4 regions of the Streptomyces sp. NPDC088785 genome follow, and region 1 is predicted to be linked to each of the others. Evidence: riboswitches for the same ligand, from Rfam matches in the RefSeq annotation. Region 1 holds a riboswitch; each other region holds the start of a gene.
The links. Region 1 has a riboswitch for cyclic di-AMP ahead of ACIP5K_RS10555 (M23 family metallopeptidase). Riboswitches for the same ligand answer to the same signal wherever they lie in the genome.

Region 1 (4,442 bases):
CTCGACTACACGCCGAAGGCCTACGAGACGGTGGAGTGCCCGCCCGACACGCGCCCGGGGCAGGGCTGCGTGGAGGAGCGCGAGGACGCCATCGCCGCGTACACCCAGGCCCTGCTGTGGAACATGACCCGGGACAGGGCCCACGCCGAGAAGGCCGTGGAGATCATGGACGCCTGGTCGGACAAGGTGAAGCGGCACACCGAGGGCAACGCCGGGTTGCAGACCGCCTGGGCCGGCAGCTCCTGGGCGAAGGCCGCCGAGCTGATGCAGTACACGTACGACGGCTGGCCGGACGGGCAGGAGCTGAAGTTCCAGCGGATGCTGCGCGAGGTGTACCTGCCCGTGGTGCGCCCCGGCTCCGCCGACTTCAACGGCAACTGGGACCTGGTCATGGCCGACGCCACCATGAACATCGCCGTCCACCTCAACGACCACGCCGCCTTCGACCAGGCCGTGCACCACTTCCGGGCCCGCGTCCCCGCGTACTTCTACCTCTCCTCCGACGGCCCGCTGCCGGTCGAGCCCGAGGGCAGCGGCATCGACACCCCGGCGAAGCTGCGGACGTACTGGTTCGGGCAGACCACCTTCAAGGACGGCCTCGCCCAGGAGACCTGCCGCAACTTCAAGCACGCCAGCTACTCGCTGGCCGCCACCTCGCACATCGCCGAGACCGCCTGGCACCAGGGCGTCGACCTGTACGGCGAGGTGAAGGACCGGCTGCGGGCCGCGCTGGAGTTCCACTCCAAGTACCAGCTCGGCGCCACCGCCCCGGCCTGGCTGTGCGGCGGCAGGGTGCAGCGGGACATGGGGCCCGACACCGAGATCGGCCTCGGCCATCTGCGCGGGCGCCTGAAGATGGACCTCCCGCAGACCGTGCGGCTGACCCGCGAGGAGCGGCCCGAGGGCACCGACGACCTCTTCGTGGCCTGGGAGACCCTGACCCACGCCACCGCCGCCTGACGGATTGGCGTTCCGCGTCCACCATGGCGTAGAGTCAGGTTCACCGACGCGGGGTGGAGCAGCTCGGTAGCTCGCTGGGCTCATAACCCAGAGGTCGCAGGTTCAAATCCTGTCCCCGCTACTGAAGGCCGAGGCCGGAATCTCATCGAGATTCCGGCCTCGGTCGTTTTCGTGCGCCCGCCACCCGTACGGCCCACACCAGGTCGCCGCCGCCGCGCTCCCCGGGAACCCTTGACGAGACGCCGTAAACCGGGCGCGGACGTGGCAGGAGACGAGCGGTGGGGAAGCGCGCAGGGCGGCACAGATCGGTGGCGGAGAGCAGCGGCACCCGGTGGTTCCTGCGGGCGCTGCCGGTCCTGCTGATCCTCGGCGGTGCCTGCTACGAGTACGTGACCCCCTCCGGCTTCTCCGGGGCTCCGCTGTTCAGCGCGGCTCCCCTGGTCAGCGCCCCGTTCTTCTCGCTGCGGAGCACGGTCCTGGCCGGGATCGGGTCGATCCTGGCGATCCTCGTCGTCCATTTCCGGTACACCCAGCGGGTCGGCACCGACATCGTCACCGAGATGGCGACCGTGGCCACCGTCTGCGTGCTCGCCTGCTTCATCAACCGGATCGTGCGGCGCGGGAACGAGCAGCTGGACTCGGCCCGGCGGATCGCCCAGGCCGCCCAGTTCGCCGTGCTGCCCGAACCGGCCGGCCGGATCGGCGGGCTCGCCATCGCCGCGCGCTACGAGGCCGCGCAGGCCGGTGCCTTCATCGGCGGCGACCTGTACGCCGTCCAGGACACCCCGTTCGGCGTGCGCATCGTCGTGGGGGACGTGCGCGGCAAGGGCATGGGCGCGGTCTCGGCGGTCGCCGTGGTCATCGGGGCGTTCCGGGAGGCCGCCGAGCAGGAGGGCAGCCTGGAGGCGGTCGCCCTGCGCCTGGAGCGGGCGCTGGCCCGCGAGGGCACCCGGCGCGACGGCATCGACGACTTCGAGGGCTTCACCACCGCCGTGCTCGCCGAGATCCCGCACGGCGACTCCCGCGTCCGCATCGTCAACCGCGGCCACCCCGAGCCGATCCTGCTGCTCGGCGACGGCACCGTCCGGATGATCCCGGTCGTCGACGGCGTGGGGGCGCTGCCGCTCGGCATGGGCGAGCTCGGGTCCTGGCCGGACCGGGTCGCCGAGGCCCCGTTCCCGGCCGGGGCCACCCTGCTGCTGTACACCGACGGGCTGTCCGAGGCGCGGGACGCCGCGGGCGTCTTCTACGATCCGGCGGACCGGCTGTCCGGGCGGATCTTCCCCGGGCCCGACGAGCTGCTCCTGTCGCTCGCCGCGGAGGTGCGCGCGCACACCGGCGGCGGCGCGACGGACGACATGGCGCTGCTCGCGGTCCGGCGGCCGTGACGCTGCGCAGACACCGCCCATAACAATTGACGAACCATCAGAAAGGTGGCCGGTTACCGTCGTCGGCCAAGTCGGGCGGTTATAGCCGTTCTTGACCCGTTAAATCCTGGCCAAAGGCGTGAACGATCAGTAGGAACAGCTTGGAATTACTGTCGGCTGTCTATTAACGTTCGATAACGCAGCGCGGTCGTCCCAGCCGTCACCAGCGACGGCTCCGCGCGCACGCGCTTAATCCCGCAAGGGAGCCGGGGAACCACCAACTTGGGGTGAATCGGGCATCTTCGTATGCCCGTAGGAGACCTTCCTGCTCCGAACCCGTCAGCTAACCCGGTAGGCGAGAAGGAAGGAAAGGAGAGCGCCCCCGTGGCGTCGAACCGGCCTGCCCCCGAGTTCTCCTCGTCGAAGGATCCGTCGAACGACGCGTTCGGCCCCCGGAGCGAGACCTGGGAGGAATGGAACCCCACCGAGGACTCCGTCCGCCCCGTCCGCGGGCGGCACCGCGTGGCCCGGCAGCGCGGAGGGCTCGCGCGCAGCTCCACCGTCCTCGGCGTCGGCGTGATCGCCGCCGTCGGCGCGGGCGGCATCGCCACCGCGCAGGGCGGCAAGCCCGCCGTCCACCTCTCCCTGCCCGACCTGTCGTCCGTCAAGGACTCGCTGCCCGAGGCCGCTTCGCTGCCGGGCGTCGGCGCGCTCATATCCGGCGGCTCCGCGCAGTCCGGCGACTCCGGCGGCTCCGGCGGCTCCGGCGGCTCCGACACCGCCGCCACCCCGCTCACCACGGTCGGCAACGGCACGTCGGACGCGGGCGAGGCGCTGCGCACCCGGATCCTGGCCCAGGCCGAGACCCAGCAGGACGCCGCCGACGCCGCCGCGCAGCGGGCCGCCGAGGAGGCAGCCGCGCAGCAGGCCGCCGACGAGGCCGCCGCCAAGCAGGAGGCGGCCGACAAGAAGCAGGCCGCCGAGAAGAAGAAGGCGGCGGAGGAGGCCCGGAAGAGAGCCGAGGCCGAGCGCCTCGCCGAGCTGGCCAAGAGCTACAAGCTCCCCGTCGCCTCCTACACGCTCACCGGCACCTTCGGACAGCCCGGCGCCATGTGGTCCTCCGGCTACCACACGGGCCTGGACTTCGCCGCTCCCACGGGTACCCCGATCCACGCCGTCCACTCCGGCACCGTCACGGAGGCGGGCTGGGCGGGCGCGTACGGCTACCGCACGATCATCACCCTCGACGACGGCACCGAGCTGTGGTTCTGCCACCAGTCGTCGCTCAACGTCAGCGCCGGCCAGAAGGTCTCCACCGGCGATGTCATCGGCCGCGTCGGCGCCACCGGCAACGTCACCGGCCCCCACCTCCACCTGGAGGTCCACCCCGGCGGCGACGCCACCGGCATCGACCCGGCCGCCTGGCTGCGCGAGCGGGGCCTCACTCCCTGAGCCACCGGCCCGCCGGTACGCGGGCTCCGGCGGTCCTGGCGGCAACCCCCCGACGCCAGGGCCGCCGGTTTTGCCTGCCCTTGAGGCGCGGACCGGCCCGCGCACGGAATGACGTGCTCCGCAACGGCGTTGAAGCACGGCATGACTTCTTCCGTTCTGCGCCCCCTCGGCCCCTCCGGTCTCGACGTCTTCCCGCTCTGCCTCGGCGGCAACGTCTTCGGCTTCACCGCCGACGAGGCCGCCAGCTTCGAGGTGCTCGACGCCTACGTCGCGGGCGGCGGCAACTTCATCGACACCGCCGACTCGTACTCCTCCTGGGCCCCGGGCAACAAGGGCGGCGAGTCCGAGACGCTGATCGGCAAGTGGGCCAGGGCGCGCGGGCGGCGCGACGACGTCGTCATCGCGACCAAGGTCGGCCGCCACCCCGACTTCCCCGGCCTGCGCGGCGACACCATCAAGGCCGCCGCCGACGCCTCCCTGCGCCGCCTCGACACCGACTACATCGACCTCTACTACACGCACTTCGACGACGACGAGACGATCCCGGTCGAGGAGATCATCGGGGCGCTCGACGAGCTGGTGAAGGCCGGCAAGGTGCGGCACATCGCCGTCTCCAACATCTCGCCGGAGCGGCTCCAGGAGTCCCTGGACTTCTCCGACCGC
Region 2 (4,442 bases), on a different contig from region 1:
GAACCATGGAGGCCACCGAGGCGGGCGGCTGGACCTACGTCCAGGCCGGCGCCTCCGGGCGCGGCATGCAGGCCCTGCGCGTGCACGTCCCGTACGGCGCGCAGGGCGACATCGTGCGCGTCCACCCCGGTGAGGAGTGGCTCTACGTCCTCGAAGGGCGGCTGCGGCTGCGCCTGGGGGACACGACCCACCGGCTCGGTCCTGGGGACAGCGCCCACTTCGACTCGCTCACCCCGCACCGCATCGCGGCCGCGGACAGCGGCGGGTCCGACCTGCTCTTCGTCCACACCCTGCTCCAGAGCCCGACGACCGCACTGTGCCTGGGAGGCATGTCATGAGCGACGCAGAACGGCCGGGCGGCCGCGACATCGAGGACAAGCTGCCGCGCGGCATCTGGGTGCGCGTCCTGATCTACGTCTTCGTGGGACACGCCTTCGCCGCGTTCGTCTACCTGCTGTTCACGCTCGGCGGCAGCCGCTGACGGGGCCCCGCGCCGCCGATCAGTCGACGAGGCGCTCGCGCAGCCGGTCGCGGGCGGCCGCGTCGAGCCGCAGCCCCTCCGTGAAGTAGCGGTCCGTGGTGCCCCACGTCTGCTCGATGGTCTCGAAGGCCGCGTGCAGGTACTCGGCGCGGGCGTCGAAGAGCGGCGCGAGCAGCTCCATCACCTCGGCCGAGTAGGCGTCGTCCGCGCCGGTGCCGTTGCGGCGGACCCGGTAGCGGCGGTGCCGCTCGTTCGACTTCAGGTAGTCCGCCTCGATGGCGTCCCGCTCGACGCCGACGGCGAGCAGCGTCACGGCGATGGACAGGCCCGCACGGTCCTTGCCGGCCGCGCAGTGCATCAGGGCCGGCGTGCTGTCGTCGGCCATCGCGTGCAGCACCCGGCTGTGCTCGGCGGTGCGGTCGCCGATGATGCTCCGATACGAGGTGATCATGCGCTGCGCGCCGCGCCCGTCGGAGAGCAGCCCGCGCAGCTGGTCGGTGTCGCCGTCGCGCACCATCTTCCAGAACTCGGCGCCGTCGGCCGGGTCGGACAGCGGCAGGTTCACGTTGCGCACGCCGGGCAGCTCGACGTCGGCGCCCTCCAGCTTCTGGTCCGCCGCGTTGCGGAAGTCGAAGACGGTGTGCAGCCCGAGGGAGGCCAGGAACGCGGCGTCCTCGGCGGTGGCGTGCGCGAGGTGGCCGCTGCGGAAGAGCACGCCGGGCCGTACGCGGCCGCCGTCCACGGTCGGAAGGCCGCCCACGTCGCGGAAGTTGCGCACGGCGGTCAGTTCGGGCTCGGTGGACGGGGCGTGCTGCGTCACGTGGGGCTCCTCCGCATCGGGCGCGCCGGCGCCGCTCGCCGGTGGGCCTGCACCCGACGATACGACATGGATTCCCCGGGCAACCATCCGTCTGTTTTGCCCCTTTAAGTACCAAGTATCCGTACGTGGGGGAAGATTGTGTACGTGTGCGTGAGCGGGCTCATATCGGTGACGGTGCGTGGTTGATCTCCCGATCGCCGGGGAGCGGAATTCCCGGAGGAATTGGCGCCGGTAAAGGCGCGGCATCGACAGAGGGTCACAGCGGAATCCCGTAAACGATCAACCAGAATCCCGAAAGGCGAATGCGCTGTTTGTCGCGGCCCGTATTCCTGTCCTACGGTCACCCATCACACCGGACGGAACGCCGAATCCTGCCGCCGCCCGGAGTTCCCACCACAACCCGTGACGGCAGGAGCGGGGGACCCACAGGCAGTACGCCGCCGAGGGAATTCCCGACGTGGCTCGGGGTGCAGCCGGACTCCTTCCCGGGATCCGGCCGGACATCTCCCGTCCGAACCCGACAGCTCACCCCGCAGGCGACGGAGAGGAAAAGCGCCATGTCCGCACAGGCGAAGCACCGCCGTCCGAAGACCCGCCGCGCCACCCGCGCCGCCGCCCTCACCACCGTCTCGGGCGCCGCCCTCGCGCTGCCCCTCATCGGTGCCACCGGGGCGCAGGCCGCGGACTCCGCCGGGGCCGCGCCGGCCACGTACACCGTGAAGTCCGGCGACACCCTCGCGAAGATCGCCCAGAACCGGCACGTCGAGGGCGGCTGGAAGCGGCTCTACCAGGACAACAGGAGCGTCATCGGCGCCGACGCGTCCCTGATCAAGGCCGGCACGAAGCTCACCCTCGGCGGCGCGGGCGGCTCGGCCACCCCGGCGAGCGCCACCACCGGCGGCGGTTACGCGATGCCCGTCGAGGGCTCCGCCGGCACGCCGTACCACGCGAACGGCGCCATGTGGTCCAGCGGCTACCACACCGGCACCGACTTCGTCGTGCCCACCGGCACCCCGGTCAAGGCCGTCGCGAACGGCACCGTGGTCTCCGCGGGCGACGGCGGCGCGTACGGCAACCAGATCGTCATCGAGAACGCCGACGGCTACTACTCCCAGTACGCCCACCTGTCCTCGGTCGGCGTCTCCGCGGGGCAGACGGTCACGGCCGGCGCCCGGATCGGCCTGTCCGGCGCGACCGGCAACGTGACCGGACCGCACCTGCACTTCGAGATCCGCACGACCCCGAACTACGGCTCGGACGTCGACCCGGTCGCCTACCTGCGCGGCCACGGCGTCACCGGCTGACCCACGGCACGCCCCGTACGCCCCGTGCGCCACACCCGGCCCCCAGATATTCCCTGGGGGCCGGGTGTGGTTTGTCACCACTCGTCAACCCCTGGTTACGGTCGCGTAGGTCACACGCCGGGGTGAAAGATGTGTGGTCGTGGCAAACGAATCGAGAGCACTCACGGACGCACCGACCCCGGCCCACGCGACGCACGCGCAGGACGGCGGCCTGATCCGTTCCTACGCGGCGATGGGGGACAGCTTCACCGAGGGCGTCGGGGACCCCGGCCCCGGCGGGACCTTCGTCGGCTGGGCCGACCGGCTCGCCGTCCTCCTGGACGACCGTGCGCCCGAGGACACCTTCCGCTACGCGAACCTCGCCGTGCGCGGCAAGCTCCTCGACCAGGTCGTCGAGGACCAGCTCCCGCGCGCCCTCGAACTCGCTCCCGACCTGGTGTCCTTCGTCGCGGGCGGCAACGACATCATCCGTCCCGGCACCGACCCGGACGACGTGGCCGAGCGCTTCGAGAAGGCCGTGGCCCGGCTCTCCGGCGCCGCCGGCACCGTGCTGGTCGCCACCGGCTTCGACACCCGTGACGTCGCCGTCCTCAAGCACCTGCGCGGCAAGATCGCCACCTACAACATGCACGTGCGGGCCATCGCCGACCGGTACGACTGCGTGATGCTCGACCTGTGGTCCCTGCGGTCCATCCAGGACCGCAGGGCCTGGGACGGCGACCGGCTGCACCTCGCCGCGGAGGGGCACACCCGCGTCGCGCTGCGCGCCGCCCAGGCCCTGGGCATCGAGGTGCCCGCCGACCCGGAACAGAGCTGGCCGCTGCTGCCGCCGCGCGGCACGTTCGCGATCCGGCGCGACGACATGCACTGGGCGCGCGAGTTCCTGGTGCCGTGGATCGGGCGCCGGCTGCGCGGCGAGTCCTCCGGCGACCGCGTGCAGGCGAAGGGCGTCCTCGACCCGCACGAGATCAAGCTCCAGTTGCAGTCCGCCTCCTGAACCGGCCCCCGACCGGCCGTTCCTGAGCCGGTGAGGTGACCGGGCGGAGTGGCGTCCGCCGGCGGGCCCGTGCGGGTGCTGGGATGTCGGCTGCCCGCCTCTCGGCGGACCCGACGGAAGGACCCGCCCCCATGCCCGTACGCACCCGTCATCGCGTGGCCGTCGCCGCCGCCCTGCTCGCCGTCGGGACGGCGGCGGTGCCCGCCGCCGCGGCACCCGCGGCGACGCCGGCCACCGTCCGCGCGGCCCGGGCGCCCGAGCGGGCGACGGTGACCGTCACCGGCGAGGGCCGGGCCACCGCCGACCCGGACCTCGCGGTCGTCACCGCGGGCGTCGAGGTCACCCGGCCCACCGGCAAGGAGGCCCTGGCCGCGCAGAGCGCCGCCGCGGACGCGCTCCTCGGCGCCGTGCGCGCGGCGGGCGTCGCCGACCGGGACGTGCGCACCGAGAACCTCTCCCTGACCGCCGTCCGGGCCTCCGGCCCGCAGCCCGGCGACCCCTCCGAGGTGACCGGCTACCAGGCCGCCCAGACCTTCTCCGTGACCGTCCGCGACCTCGCGCGCACCGGCGCCGTGCTCCAGGCAGTGTCCGACGCGACCGGCGACGCCGGCCGCGTCGACGGGGTCGTCTTCGACGTCGCGGACCCGGCCGCCCTGCGCTCCCACGCGCGCGCCGCCGCCCACGCGGACGCGCACCGCAAGGCCGTCCAGTACGCCAAGCTGAGCGGGCGCCGGCTCGGCCGCCTGGTGTCGCTGCGGGAGGACTCCCAGGGCCGCGCGCGGCCCGTCACCCTGCCGATGTCGGCCTTCGGCGACGCCGCCGCGAAGGTGCCCGTGGCCC
Region 3 (4,442 bases), on a different contig from region 1:
GACCCGCCCGTCCGGCCGTTACGTCCTGCCCGAGTTCACCGAGCGCACCACGACGGGACAGCGCACGCTCGACCCCTACTCCAAGCTCATGGAGGAGCGGATCGTCTTCCTCGGGACCCCCGTCGACGACACGTCGGCGAACGATGTGATCGCGCAGCTGATGCACCTCGAGTACACGGCGCCGGAGCGGAGCGTCGCGCTGTACATCAACTCCCCCGGGGGCTCGTTCAGCGCCATGACGGCGATCTACGACACGATGCAGTACGTCAGCTGCCCGGTGGAGACGACCTGCCTGGGGCAGGCCGCGTCCGTCGCCGCGGTGCTGCTGGCCGCGGGGGTGCCGGGTCGCCGGATGGCGCTCCCGGGGGCCCGCGTGGTGCTCGACCAGCCCGCGCTGGCCGAGCCGGCCCAGGGGCAGCCCACCGACCTGGAGATCCAGGCCCGCGAGATGGTGCGCACCCGGGAGCGGCTGGTGGAACTGCTCGCGCGCCACTCGGGCAGGACGGCGGAGCGGATCGGCGCGGACATCGAGCGGGACACGGTGCTCACGGCCCGGCAGGCCCTGGAGTACGGCCTGGTGGACCACGTCGTGCAGAACCGGAAGAACCAGCAGGGCGCGCAGGGCGCGAGGTGAGGCGGCCGTGTATCCACCCGAACTTCCGCCGCTGCCCGCGCTGACCCGCGCCGAGTGCGACCTGGTCGACAGCTATCTGGCCGTGGTCGATCTGCTGGCCCGCATCAATCCGGCGCGCGGCGACGACACCTATCGGGGCCTGCGGGCCGCCCAGGCGCTGGTGGGCCGGGCGGTGGCGCTCCGGGACGCCCTGACGCTGATGCACCAGCGGGGCGAGAGCCGGGTGCACGCGGAGACGCTGGCGCGGGCGCTGCGCGTCCTGGACGGCGAGAGGCGGACACGATCAGTCACATTGCCGCCAGAAAACGCCTCCTGACGAACAGTCGGGGTCACCCGGCGCTCGTCGACGGTCACGCCGTCCGGCCACGGCGGGAAACGGCCCGGAAGGAGTACCCCCGGATGGCGTAGATATGAGTAGACGGCGCGACCGCAAGAGTTGCGCGACCACGGTAGCCGGACCCCGGAATTTTCGGTTCCGTGCCTGGTGCGGGCGTGGTCGGGGGTGGCCGCCGGTTCCCGAAAGCCGCACTGTCCACCTGAACGGGTCAAGCGTGAGGAGCCTCACTTACCGCCGGTTCGACTCGGTTTTCCTGGCAAAGGTGGGTCAAGATCCCTCCGACGACAAGCCCCCGCCGCAGCGGCGGGGCGGTCCGTGCGGACGCCGAGTCCTGCCGCCGCCCGGATGCCAGGTCGACAGGAGTGGATCGGCAGGAGTGGAGGACCCAGGCACGACGGGCCGCCGCAGCACCCGCTGCGAGCGTTCCTTGGGGTGAAGCCGCAGCCGCGGCCGGGCATCTTCGCCAGCCCGAACCCGACAGGTCATCCTTCGCAGGCGGCTGACGAAGGGTTGCGCATGACCGCGCTGAATCGTGTCCCGTCGCTGCTGACCCGGGCCGGTACGGCCTCGGCCCTGACGCTCGCCGTCGCGGGCGCCGGGCTGATGGTCCCCGGCGCCGCGCCCGCGGCGTCAGCCGCCGTGGCCTCGTCCAAGGCCCTCCAGGTCGCGGCGTCGAAGAAGGGCGCGCCGTACAAGTGGGGCGCCTCGGGACCGCACCGGTTCGACTGCTCGGGGCTCACGCTCTACTCGTTCAAGCGGGCGGGCAAGAAGCTGCCCCGCACCGCCGCGCAGCAGTACAACAAGACCCACCATGTCGCCGGGTCCCAGCGCAAACGCGGCGATCTGGTGTTCTTCCACTCGGGCCGGAGCGTCTACCACGTCGGCATCTACGCCGGCAAGGGACGGATCTGGCACTCCCCGAAGACGGGGGCCGTGGTGCGGCTGGAGAAGATCTGGACCAAGAGCGTCTGGTACGGCCGGGTGCGCTGACGCCCGGGACGGACCTGTCCGCGGAGGGTGGCCCGGCGCCGGACCACCCCTCGCCCACCGCCTGCCGCCTGCCGCCCTGGCACGCGGGGCCCTCGCGGTCCCTCGCACGCCCTGCGGTGGCGCGTGCGCGGCGCCCCCGGCGGGCCCGGAAACGCCTCCGAGGGGCCCGGAAGCGGCCGCGTGCCGCCGTGCCGTGCTCTGCCGAGCCGTGCCGTGCCCTGCCGTGCCGCGCGACGTACCGGGCGGGGCCCTTCCCGGTCCGGGCCGCTGCCGAGCGGGACATGTCCGGGGTCGGACGCGTGTCCGGTGTCGGACCGCCGCCGGGCCGACGCCCCACGGGCGCGCCGCGCTCAGCGCGTGGGTGCCTGGTGGACGGCGCCGCCGGGCTCGGACAGGGTGCTCCTCCACGGCAGGGCGATCCACACCGTCTTACCGCCCTCGGCGGTCGGACAGACCGAGAGCCGGCCGCCGCACTCGGCCGCCAGACAGCGGATGATGACCATGCCCCGCCCGTTGTCCTGCTGCACCGCGGCAGGCAGCCGCCGGGGGTAGCGGGGGTGGCTGTCCGTCACACCGATCCGCAGGTGCTCGTCCCGCTCCAGTTCCAGCTCGACGGTGAAGGTGGGGGACTGCCCGCGGGTGTGCTGCACCGCGTTCGTCACGAGTTCCGAGACGATCAGCCGGACGGTGTCCGCCGCGTCGCAGTCCCCCGGCATGCCCCACTCCGTCAGCACGTTGCTCACATACCTCCGGGCCGTGGGGACCGACGCGGGATCGCTCGGCAGCGTGACGGATGCTTCCTGGTGGTCTGCCATGGCGAAGTCGTCCCTTTCCTTTCGGGGCCGCTCGACCGCCCGCCGCGGATGCTTCACTCCCGGGCCCCGGCTACTGCTTCGCGCCAGCGTGCCACTTGGATGCGCTCCCAGGGTGCCGATCCCCCAAGATATGCATATATCTGTCGCCCGAAGCGGTGAACTCTGCGACGGTAGACCGTATTTGGGCGAGCGCGCGCCGGTTCCTCTACCGTCTGCTCAGGAGCCGTCCCCGTACGGGCCGGGAGAGAGCGGCCGTGCGGCCCGAGGGCCAGAGGAGACAGCATGAAGTACGGTCCCGCGGTGCGCCGCCGCAAGCTGGGTGCCGAATTGCGCGCGCTGCGCGTGGGAGCCGGACTCACCAGTGGTGAAGCCGCGCGACTGGTCGGCTGGCACCAGTCGAAAGTGAGCCGGATCGAGACGGGGCGCAGCGGTGTGACGGGCTCGGACGTGCTGCGGCTGCTCGACGCATTCGAGGCGAAAGACCCCCAACTTCGCGAACTCGTCGTGGCGTTGGCGGGGGCCGAGGATGCCGGCGGGCACCATTGGTGGCACGCCTATCGCGGACTTCTGCCGCCGCTGTACCGCGACTTCATCAGCCTGGAATCACAGGCGTGCCGGATCAGGACGCTGGAGACCAGTGTGATGCCGGGGCTGTTGCAGACGCCGGAGTACGCCTACGCGGTGACACGATCCGTTCTCGGTGGCATGCCCGAGCGGCATATCGAGTCGCTGGTGGACGTGCGTCTCGCGCGACAGGCGGTGCTGCACGCGGAGACGCCCCTGCACCTGACGGCCATCCTGGACGAGGCCGTACTCCGCCGCGAAGTGGGCGGAAAAGACATTCTGCAAAGGCAATTGGCACATTTGGCCGAGGTGGCCCAGCTGCCGCATGTCCGGATTCAGGCGCTTCCCTTCTCCGCAGGTGGGCACATCGGTATCACCGGTCCTTTCGTTGTGTTCTCCTTTCCGAACACAACTGATCTGGACGTGGTTGTTCTCGACCATTTGACGAGTAGTCTCTACCTTGAGCGGAAAGACGATCTCACCGCGTACACGGACGCCTTCGAAGCTCTTCTGGGACACGCTCTTCCACCCGAGGACTCACTGAAGTTCATCGCACAGATAGCCGGATAGCCGGACGTGCGGGGGTCGCCGACGCTCCGTCACGCACCGGCACTGCGTCAGGGAGGCACCATGAATGCACTGCCTCGGTACGTTTCCGACAGCATGTCGCTGAGCGGCGCACAGTGGCGGCGCAGCAGCCGCAGCACGGGCGCCAACAACTGTGTGGAGACGGCCCCCTTGCCCTCGGGGCCCGCGGCCGGCCTGCTGGCCGTCCGCGACTCCAAGAACACGGCGGGTCCCGCCGTGCTGTTCGCCCCCTCCGCCTGGGAGGGGTTCATCGGCTCCCTGCGCTGACCGCGCCCCGGGGAGCTGTCCGACTGATCACCCGCACGGCCTCGGCGACCTGTTCGTCGGTGAGGTCGGCGCGGGCGGTCAGCCGCAGCCGTGAGACGCCGTCCGGCACGGACGGCGGACGGAAACAGCCCACCGCCAGTCCCGCCGCCCGGCAGGCCGCGGCCCAGCGCACCGCCCCCTCGGGCGAGGGTGCGCGCACCGAGACCACCGCCGCCTGCGGACGGACGGCCGACAGGCCCTCGGCCAC
Region 4 (4,442 bases), on a different contig from region 1:
GAGCTCCTCGTAGTACTCGGTCATCTCGGCCGCCGAGCGCTCCTTGCCCTCGAACTGGTACTTGCCGTCCTTGTAGAACTCGGAGGCGGCGACGTCCAGCGCGAGCGCGATCTGCTGGCCGGGGATGTAGCCGGCCTCCTTGATCGCTTCGAGGATGAGGTCGAGCGCGGCGCGGTTCGACTCCAGGTTCGGGGCGAAGCCGCCCTCGTCGCCGAGGCCGGTGGACAGGCCCTTGGTCTTCAGCACCTTCTTGAGGGTGTGGTAGACCTCGGCGCCCCAGCGCAGGGCCTCGGAGAAGGACTCCGCGCCGATCGGGGCGATCATGAACTCCTGGATGTCGACGTTGGAGTCGGCGTGCGACCCGCCGTTCAGGATGTTCATCATCGGGACGGGCAGCAGGTGCGCGTTCGGACCGCCCAGGTAGCGGAAGAGCGGCAGGTCGGACGCCTCGGAAGCGGCGTGCGCGACGGCGAGCGAGACGCCGAGGATGGCGTTGGCGCCCAGCGAGCCCTTGTTGTCCGTGGCGTCCAGGTCGAACATCGCCTGGTCGATCAGGCGCTGCTCGGTGGCGTCGTAGCCGACCAGCTCCGGGCCGATCTGCTCGATGACGGCGAGGACGGCCTTCTCGACGCCCTTGCCGAGGTAACGGTTGGGGTCACCGTCACGGAGTTCGATGGCCTCGAAGGCACCGGTGGAGGCGCCCGACGGAACGGCAGCACGACCCGTGCTGCCGTCGTCGAGGCCGACCTCGACCTCGACCGTGGGGTTGCCTCGGGAGTCCAGGATTTCCCGGGCTACGACGACGTCGATGGACGGCACGAGCATCTCCTTCTGGGATGTGACGCGGACGGTGCGGGGCCGGTTGGTTCGGTCCCGCACCCTCTGAGCCTAACCGGCTCCGAGGCATCGGCCATCCGACCGCCCGGCCAGTGGACAACGCCCAGAGCGAAATGTTTCTTAACGGAACAAAGACAGCAGCCCCCGCCCGCTGCATGGGGCGGGGGCTGCTCAGGTGAGCGGCCCACCGGGGAGTGGGGACGGGGGTGCGGCCGGTGACCCGGCGTCCGCCGACGCCGGGCCCGCGGCACTCCCGCGCGGTCCTACTTCAGGTGGAGCTGCTGACCCGGGAAGATCAGGTCGGCGTTCTTGACGATGTCCTTGTTGAGCTTGAACACCTTCTGCCAGTCCGTGCCGTGCGCGTCGGCGATCTTGCTGAGGGTGTCGCCGGTCTTGACCTTGTACTCGCCGTCGCCCTTCTCGACCTTCTGGCCGGTGGGGGTGGTGACGGTGTCGCGCGACTGCGAGCGGGAGGCGGCCGAGGAGTCGGTGTGCTGCTCGGTCGACTTCTGCTGCTGCGGCTGGCTCTGCTGCGGCTGCTGCTGCTGCGGCTGGGACTGCTGGGTGTCCTGCTGGGGGGCCGGGGCGGAGTTGCCCGTGGAGGCGCCCGAGAGGCCCACGCCGCAGCTCGGCCAGGCGCCCTTGCCCTGCGAGGCGAGGACCTTCTCGGCGACCGAGATCTGCTGGGCCTTGGAGGCGCCCGCGGCGGAGGACGCGTACTGCGTGCCGCCGTAGGCCGCCCAGGTGGACGGCGAGAACTGGAGGCCGCCGGAGAAACCGTTGCCCGTGTTGATCGACCAGTTGCCGCCGGACTCGCACTGCGCGACCTGGTCCCACTCGGAGGCGGAGGCGGCGGAGGCCGAGGTGGCGCCCATCAGCGGGACGGCGACGGCGGCACCGGCGACACCGGCGAGCGTGGCGACACGGACGGCCTTGGACGGGCGGCGGTGCTTGCCCTTGCTGGAAAGCAGCATGGAGAGATCCCCTCACCGACGCCTACGAGGTGAGCTGTCGGGTTCGGGCCAGTGAGTGCCCGGCCGCGCATCCTTGTGCGCGGCTTAACCCCAAGCCGTCTCGGTCTCCCTCGACGGCGGCTTACCTGGGTCCCCCGCTCCTGCCTACGGCGCTTACGCGTCGACTGTTCCCGTACGGACGTTGGCAGGATTCGGCGTGACGTCCGTCGGGGCCCGCTGTGGCGAGCGGTCAGACCGTAAGCAGTGGATCCGCCCGATTTCAAAGACGATCAGGGTCTTTGAGACTCATGTCTCACTCGATCAAAAGCGGACATACAGGCCTCAAAGACCCCGTAACTCCCGCTACTTTTCGACCGATTCAGACCCAAGATCCAGACTCTGACCAGGGAGGATGAGGTTCGGGTCGGTACCGACCGTCTTCTGGTTCGCGTCGTAGAGCGCGGACCACCCGCCGGGCACGTTCTGGGCGTCGGCGATGTCCCAGAGGTTGTCACCCGAGCGGACCACATAGGCGTCGCCGTCGCGCCGCTCGTCGCGCGAGGCGTGACGGCCGTCGCCCGTACGCGAGTCGGCGCCGTCGTCGGTGGCGCGGTCGCCCCGGTGCCGGCCGCCCGCGGAGGCGTCGGCGGGGGCGGTGGAGTCGTCGGCGGCGGTGTCCGGGGAGTCCGGCGAGGCGGTGCCGGACGGAGCCGACGCGGCGTCACTCGCCCCGCCCTCCTCGCTGTTACCCGAGGTAGCGGCGGAGTCGTCCGCCGACGGGCCGTCGGACGGGCCGTCCGACGCCGCGTCCGACGCGCCGTCCGTGGCATCGTCCGACGCCTTGTCCGACACCTTGTCCGATGCGCCGGATCCGTCGTGATTCTTGTCTCCCGGATCCGCACTCGCGTCCGCGTCCGCGCCGGAGTTCGAACCCGAGTCCGAGCCGGAGTCCGAGCCGGAGTCCGTCCCGGCCGTCGCACCGCCGTCGCCGGGGGCCTTGGGGGTGGCACTCGCGCCCGGGTCGACGTCCGCCGAGCCGGCGCCCTGCGCCAGGCCGGCGGTGGCCGAGCAGCTCGGCCAGGCGCTCGGCCCCTTGGCGTCGAGGACCTTCTCGGCGACGGCTATCTGCTGCGAGCGGCTGGCCTGGTCGGCGCGCGGGGCGTAGTCGAGACCGCCGTACTCCTCCCACATCTCCTGCGAGAACTGAAGGCCGCCGTAGTAGCCGTTGCGCGCGTCCAGGCTCCACTGCCCGCCGCTCTCGCACTCGGCGACCTTGTCCCACGTGGTGGCCGTCGCCGCGTGCGCGCCGGTGGCGCCGAGCAGCGGGATCGCGATGGCGCTGCCGGTGACCCCGGCGGCGACGACGAGAGCAGGGGCCTGGCGGGGGCGACGGTGTCGACCGTTCCCGGAGAGCATGCGGTTGCCTTTCGCGAGACTGATACAGCTGCACGCGACAAGGTGGATGCGTGGTGCCTGTTGTGCGTGTGTCGCGATGACTGGTGAACGTAGCGGGACTCGAACGCTTGTCACAAGTCGATGCAGCGTAGATCACGCCTCCATCACAGATTTGACACAACGTCAGCTTTCGGGGGTCTGTGGGCCGTCGTGAACTGTGCGGTGAATGGGCCCCGTTCGCGGCTTTCCGGGATGCCGACAAACCATCCCGTGCCGCCCGCGCGCACGGCGCCGAGTGGCACCGGTCACACGCGTTCCCGCTGGCCGGACCGCCTCCGGGTACGGTCGGGATGTGAACACCGCGCCCGCCCCCGAACTCTTCACCTGGGAGTTCGCCACCGATCCGTATCCCGCCTACGCCTGGCTGCGCGAGCACTCCCCCGTGCACCGCACCACCCTGCCCAGCGGCGTCGAGGCGTGGCTCGTGACCCGGTACGCGGACGCGCGTCAGGCGCTCGCGGACCCGCGGCTGTCGAAGAACCCGGTGCACCACGCGGACGACGCGCAAGGCAGGAGCAGGACCGGCATCCCCGGCGAGCGCAGCGCCGGCCTGATGACCCATCTGCTGAACATCGACCCGCCGGACCACACCCGGCTGCGGCGCCTGGTCTCCAAGGCGTTCACCCCGCGCCGGGTGGCCGAGTTCGCGCCGCGCGTGCAGGAACTGACGGACGGCCTCATCGACGGCTTCGCGGCGCGCGGCAGCGCCGACCTCATCCACGAGTTCGCCTTCCCGCTGCCCATCTACGCGATCTGCGACCTGCTCGGCGTCCCGCGCGAGGACCAGGACGACCTGCGGGACTGGGCGGGCATGATGATCCGTCACGGCAAGGGGCCGCGCGGCGGCGTCGCCCGCGCCGTGAAGAAGATCCGCCGCTATCTCGCCGACCTCATCCACCGCAAGCGCCTCGGCGACGGCGACGACCTGATCTCCGGCCTCATCCGCGCCTCCGACCACGGCGAGCACCTCACCGAGGACGAGGTGGTGGCGATGTGCTTCGTGCTGCTGTTCGCCGGCTTCGAGACGACCATCAACCTGATCGGCAACGGCACCCACGCCCTGCTGCGCCACCCCGGGCAGCGGGCCGTCCTCCAGGACGCGCTCGCGCGGGGCGAGCACGGGCTGCTGGAGACGGGCGTGGAGGAGCTGCTGCGCTTCGACGGGCCGGTGGAGATGGCGACCTGGCGGTACGCGAC

Region 2: linked by a shared signal. The riboswitch ahead of ACIP5K_RS14660 (LysM peptidoglycan-binding domain-containing M23 family metallopeptidase) and the one ahead of ACIP5K_RS10555 (M23 family metallopeptidase) in region 1 are both predicted to bind cyclic di-AMP.
Region 3: linked by a shared signal. The riboswitch ahead of ACIP5K_RS24230 (C40 family peptidase) and the one ahead of ACIP5K_RS10555 (M23 family metallopeptidase) in region 1 are both predicted to bind cyclic di-AMP.
Region 4: linked by a shared signal. The riboswitch ahead of ACIP5K_RS22480 (transglycosylase family protein) and the one ahead of ACIP5K_RS10555 (M23 family metallopeptidase) in region 1 are both predicted to bind cyclic di-AMP.

Annotation. Positions count from the first base shown of each region.
Region 1 is NZ_JBIVKH010000003.1:22,276-26,717, reverse strand. It holds gene ACIP5K_RS10570 (alginate lyase family protein) at 1-960, shown strand, start outside; tRNA gene ACIP5K_RS10565 (tRNA-Met) at 1,008-1,081, shown strand; gene ACIP5K_RS10560 (PP2C family protein-serine/threonine phosphatase) at 1,239-2,348, shown strand; cyclic di-AMP (ydaO/yuaA leader) riboswitch at 2,564-2,700, shown strand; gene ACIP5K_RS10555 (M23 family metallopeptidase) at 2,712-3,779, shown strand; gene ACIP5K_RS10550 (aldo/keto reductase) at 3,921-4,442, shown strand, end outside.
Region 2 is NZ_JBIVKH010000004.1:145,644-150,085, forward strand. It holds gene ACIP5K_RS14645 (helix-turn-helix domain-containing protein) at 1-338, shown strand, start outside; gene ACIP5K_RS14650 (DUF6126 family protein) at 335-481, shown strand; gene ACIP5K_RS14655 (tyrosine-protein phosphatase) at 501-1,301, opposite strand; cyclic di-AMP (ydaO/yuaA leader) riboswitch at 1,683-1,853, shown strand; gene ACIP5K_RS14660 (LysM peptidoglycan-binding domain-containing M23 family metallopeptidase) at 1,859-2,605, shown strand; gene ACIP5K_RS14665 (SGNH/GDSL hydrolase family protein) at 2,817-3,602, shown strand; gene ACIP5K_RS14670 (SIMPL domain-containing protein) at 3,734-4,442, shown strand, end outside.
Region 3 is NZ_JBIVKH010000009.1:161,944-166,385, reverse strand. It holds gene ACIP5K_RS24240 (ATP-dependent Clp protease proteolytic subunit) at 1-634, shown strand, start outside; gene ACIP5K_RS24235 (hypothetical protein) at 642-950, shown strand; cyclic di-AMP (ydaO/yuaA leader) riboswitch at 1,284-1,484, shown strand; gene ACIP5K_RS24230 (C40 family peptidase) at 1,488-1,961, shown strand; gene ACIP5K_RS24225 (ATP-binding protein) at 2,312-2,776, opposite strand; gene ACIP5K_RS24220 (helix-turn-helix domain-containing protein) at 3,059-3,910, shown strand; gene ACIP5K_RS24215 (DUF397 domain-containing protein) at 3,971-4,195, shown strand; gene ACIP5K_RS24210 (8-amino-7-oxononanoate synthase) at 4,176-4,442, opposite strand, start outside.
Region 4 is NZ_JBIVKH010000008.1:99,029-103,470, forward strand. It holds gene eno (phosphopyruvate hydratase) at 1-825, opposite strand, end outside; gene ACIP5K_RS22480 (transglycosylase family protein) at 1,101-1,811, opposite strand; cyclic di-AMP (ydaO/yuaA leader) riboswitch at 1,816-1,973, opposite strand; gene ACIP5K_RS22485 (transglycosylase family protein) at 2,154-3,206, opposite strand; gene ACIP5K_RS22490 (cytochrome P450) at 3,538-4,442, shown strand, end outside.